One region of the Xanthomonas bundabergensis genome, then DNA from elsewhere that is predicted to be linked to it. Evidence: predicted binding sites of a transcription regulator. Region 1 holds the regulator's gene; the other holds the start of a gene.

Region 1 (2,387 bases):
CGCCTTGAAGATTTGCGGCGCGCTGCCGATAAGCCCTGTACTCCGGAGCAGAACCATGCCGTCGCGTGATTACGCCAATCTGACCAATGCCTTCCCCCTGTCGGCAACGCGCAGCGAACCGCTGGGCCCGGTGCGTACGATCGCCGTGACCGGCGGCAAGGGCGGCGTCGGCAAGACCAACATCTCGGTCAACCTGTCCATGGCGCTGGCCGACATGGGCAAGCGCACCCTGCTGCTGGACGCCGACCTCGGCCTGGCCAACGTCGACGTGCTGCTCGGGCTGACCCCCAAGTTCACCCTGGCCGACCTGGTCGCCGGGCGCTGCACCCTGGAAGAGGTGCTGATCGACATGCCCAACGGGCTGATGGTGGTGCCCGCCGCCTCCGGCCGCCGGCACATGGCCGAGCTGCCGCCCGCCCAGCACGTCGGCCTGGTCAACGTCTTCTCCGAGCTGCAGCGCGAGCTGGACGTGATGATCATCGACACCGCCGCCGGCATCACCGACAGCGTGCTGACCTTCTGCCAGGCCGCGCAGGACGCGGTGGTGGTGGTCTGCGACGAGCCGGCCTCGATCACCGACGCCTACGCGCTGATCAAGGTGCTGTCGCGCGAACGCGGCGTGGACCGGGTGCAGATCGTCGCCAACATGGTCCGCGACCTCAACGAAGGCCGCCTGCTGTACGACAAGCTGAGCCGGGTGTGCGAGAAGTTCCTCGGCGACGTGTCGCTGAACTACCTGGGCTGCGTGCCGCAGGACGACTGGCTGCGCCTGGCGGTGCAGCGCCAGCAGCCGGTGGTCAAGGCCTACCCGTCTAGCCCGTCGGCGCAGGCGATCGCCGAGATCGCCCGCCGCACCTCGCGCTGGCAGGCGCCGACCGTGCCGCGCGGCAACGTCGAGTTCTTCGTCGAACGGATCATCCAGCGGGGGGTCGCCGCATGAACGCCGCCGCCCAATACCGCGCCGTGCAGCGCAACAGCGCCAACGACTACATCACCCAGCATTCGGACCTGGTGCGGCGCATCGCCCACCACTTGGCGGCGCGGCTGCCGGCCAGCGTCGAGATCGACGACCTGATCCAGGCCGGCATGATCGGCCTGATCGAGGCCTCGCGCAGCTACGATGCCGACCAGGGCGCCTCGTTCGAGACCTACGCCTCGATCCGCATCCGCGGCTCGATGATCGACGAGATCCGCCGCGGCGACTGGGTGCCGCGCTCGGTGCACCGCCGCGCCCGCGACGCCGCCTCGGCGATCCGCAAGATCGAACAGAGCACCGGCCGCGCCGCCGCCGCCAACGAAGTGGCCGCGGCGATGGACATGCCGCTTCCCGAATACCTGCGATTGATGGAAGATGCCGCGCGCGGCCAGGTGCTGAGCCTGGAGTCGCGGGTCGAGGACCACGGCGAACTGGATACCATCGCCAAGGGCGGCCCCAACCCGCAGCAGATGCTGGAGCGCAGCGAGTTCGGCCGCGAGCTGGGCAAGGCGATCGCGCAGTTGCCCGAACGCGAGCAGCTGGTGCTGTCGCTGTACTACGAGCAGGAATTGAACTTGAAGGAAATCGGCGCGGTGCTCGGTGTCAGCGAGTCGCGCGTCTGCCAGATCCACGGCCAGGCCACGGTACGGTTGCGCGGGCGCTTGAAAGCGTTCGAAGCGGCCGATGCCGGCCTGGAAGACGAAGAATAAGACCCAAGGGAGTTAGCGGTGAACAAGAACATGCGGATTTTGATCGTGGACGATTTCTCGACGATGCGGCGCATCGTCAAGAATCTGCTCGGCGATCTCGGCTTCACCAACACTGCAGAGGCCGAAGACGGCAACAGTGCGTTGGCTGCACTGCGCTCGGCACCGTTCGAGTTCGTGGTCACCGACTGGAACATGCCCGGCATGACCGGCATCGACCTGCTGCGCAACATCCGTGCCGACGACAAGCTCAAGCACCTGCCGGTGCTGATGGTGACCGCCGAGGCCAAGCGCGAGCAGATCATCGAGGCGGCGCAGTGCGGCGTGAACGGCTACATCATCAAGCCGTTCACCGCGCAGACGCTGCAGGAGAAGCTGGGCAAGATCTTCGAACGCCTGGGAGCGACCGCCTGATGGAAGCCACCGCCGAACGCAGCGCCCTGATCGAACGCCTGCAAGGTGCGCTGGACGCACTGGAGCGTGGCGACGAAGCCGCCTGGCGCAAGGAAATCGACACGCTCGCCGCCTGGCGCACGCGGCCGATGATGCAGGGCCTGAGCCGGCTGGCGCGCGATCTGGGCCAGGCGCTCGGCGAACTGCCCACCATCCCCAGCGAGGCCGGCGAGCTGGACGATGCCTGCTCGCGCCTGGACCACGTGGTGGCGATGACCGAGCAGGCCAGCCACCGCACCCTGGACCTGGCC
Region 2 (2,387 bases), 1.6 Mb from region 1:
TGCTCAGCGCGAACGCCGCGCTGGCCGGAATCAGCGCGGACAGCTTGAACGCGGCGAACACGGTCAGCAGCAGCACGCCGATCGCGCCGCCCTGCAGCGCCAGCGCGAAGCTGCGCTTGCGTTCGCGCTGGTGCCAGCCGAAGCCCAGTCCGGCCAGCGCCGCGGCGGCGATGCCGGCATAGCGCAGTTCGATCGGCATGCGCAGCCAGCCCTGGTCGCCGGCGTATTTCAGCAGCGCGGCGACGCCGGCCAGCAGCACCAGCATGCCGATCTTGACCGGCACGTTGCCTTCGGTGAACCAGCGCTTGGCGCCGGCCAGCAGGCGCTCGATCGGGCCAGGGCCCTGCGGCGCATCAGCCTCGGGCGGTGGCGTCACCGGCGTGCCGCTGGCCTCGCCCGTCACCGATGGCCGGGCTGCGAACGGCGGCGGCAGCGGCGGCGGCACGGGCGCACTGGCGACAGGCGCCGGCGCTGCGAACGGCTGCGCTGCGGCTTCGTCCTCGTCCTCGAACCCGGCAGCGAATTCGGCATCGCGTCCGGTATCGGTATCGGTGGTATCGAAACCAGGGTCGACCTGCGCCGCCTGCGGCGCGGCGCGGCGCAGCCGCGCCAGTTGCAGTTCCAGTGCCGCCACGCGCCGGCGCACGCCCGCCAGCGCCACCAGCAACACGATCAGCAGCACCGGCACCGCCAGTACCGCCACCACCACCAGCACGATCAACCCTTCCATCCGGACTCCATCCCCAAGACGACACGCCGCCAGGCGGCGTGCCAATGGTCCGGCGACGCCGGTCCTGGCGCAGATGGTAGACGAGTTCGCCCTCGCCGCGGCCCGGCCGCCGGCGGCGCAACCCAGGCGCGGCAACGCATGCCGGCGACGGACGCTGCGCAAATGCGTCCTCAAGCCGGTGCATCGGCGGCCGTTAACTCCCTTATCCCGTGTTGCGCCTGCTGTTCCCTCCCCTCCCACCGACAGCGCCAATGAACCTGCCAGCCAAACCCACCGAAGCGGGCATCGACGACCACATCCGTTCCGTGGTCGGCCTGTCCGACCAACTGCTCGGACAGCTGCGCCGTTCGTTGCAACGCATCGACGAGATCAACCGCACCACCCACGTGATCTCGATGAACGCACGCATCGAGTCGGCGCGGATCGGCCATGCCGGACGCGGTTTCAGCGTCATCGCGCAGGAAATGGACGTGCTGTCGCGGCGCGTGGCCGACGCCACCCAGGATCTGGACAAGGTCGCCGCCAGCACCAGCACCGAGATGCGCCACACCCTGCAGCGGCTGGACGACGACGTGCGCCGCACGCGCCTGAGCGAACTGGCGCTGAGCAACATCGACCTGATCGACCGCAATCTCTACGAACGCAGCTGCGACGTGCGCTGGTGGGCCACCGACGCGGCCATCGTCGCCGCCGCGCGGCCTGGCCGCGACGACGACGAACTCGCCTACGCGTCGCGGCGCATGGGCCAGATCCTGGACTCGTACACCGTGTACTTCGACCTGGTGCTGGCCGGCACCGACGGCCGCATCCTCGCCAATGGCCGCCCGCAGCAGTACGCCTCGGCCGGCAGCGACGTGTCCGCGCAGGCCTGGTTCGAGGACGCCACGCGCACCCGCAGCGGCGAGGAATTCGGCTTCCAGGGCGTGCATGCCAGCACCCTGGCCGATGGCGAACGCGTGCTGGTGTATTCGTGCACGGTGCGCGACGGCGGCCGCGTCGACGGCCGCGTGCTGGGCGTGCTCGGCATCGTGTTCCGCTGGGACGCGCTGGCGCAGACGGTGGTGCAGCGCACGCCGCTGTCGGAGCAGGAATGGGGCCGCAGCCGGGTGTGCATCGTCGACCAGCGCGGCCAGGTGCTGGCCGATTCGGCCGGGCGCATGCTGCAGGAGCGGATCGACTTCGCCGGCCGCGAAGCGCTGTTCAAGCAGCCGCGCGGCGCGGTGCTGAGCGATCTCAACGGACGCCCGCACTGCATCGCGCATGCCGCCTCGCCCGGCTACGAGACCTACCGTACAGGCTGGCATTCGCTGATCCTGCAGGCGCTGTAGCGCTGAGCGCGCGGGACGGCCCGCGCGCTCGGTGCTGGCCGATCCCGATCGCCAACTTACCCATGGCGCGCCCGCTCTCGGCATAGCCCAGGGCCTGCGCGGTCGCCTCCAACGGGAATACCCGGTCGATCACCGGCCTGATGATGCCGGCCTCGAGCAGCGCACCGATCTCGCGCAGTTGGTTGCCGCTGGCGGTCATGAACAGGAAGGCGTAGCCGACTCAGCGCCGCCTGGCCTTCCTGCGAATGCGCCGCTCGGCAGGCGGATCGCCTGCCGCAGCGGCCAGGCCAGGCCTTGTTGCGCGGCGAAGTTGCGCGGCGAAGTCCGGG

Evidence for each region. The regulator FliA, encoded in region 1, starts transcription of late flagellar genes. The targets are predictions, from matches to a motif close to TAAAGTTTNNCNNNCNNNGGCCGATAA.
Region 2: AB3X10_RS05355 (methyl-accepting chemotaxis protein) is a predicted target of FliA. The motif match lies at 901-927, and genes of this name have one in related genera.

The regions. Positions count from the first base shown of each region.
Region 1 is NZ_CP162487.1:2,857,476-2,859,862, forward strand. Features, by position in the region: gene flhF (flagellar biosynthesis protein FlhF) at 1-69, shown strand, start outside; gene AB3X10_RS12100 (MinD/ParA family ATP-binding protein) at 56-940, shown strand; gene AB3X10_RS12105 (RNA polymerase sigma factor FliA) at 937-1,686, shown strand; gene cheY (chemotaxis response regulator CheY) at 1,705-2,097, shown strand; gene AB3X10_RS12115 (protein phosphatase CheZ) at 2,097-2,387, shown strand, end outside.
Region 2 is NZ_CP162487.1:1,253,930-1,256,316, reverse strand. Features, by position in the region: gene AB3X10_RS05360 (DUF2339 domain-containing protein) at 1-730, opposite strand, end outside; gene AB3X10_RS05355 (methyl-accepting chemotaxis protein) at 982-2,058, shown strand; gene AB3X10_RS05350 (zinc-binding dehydrogenase) at 1,964-2,257, opposite strand.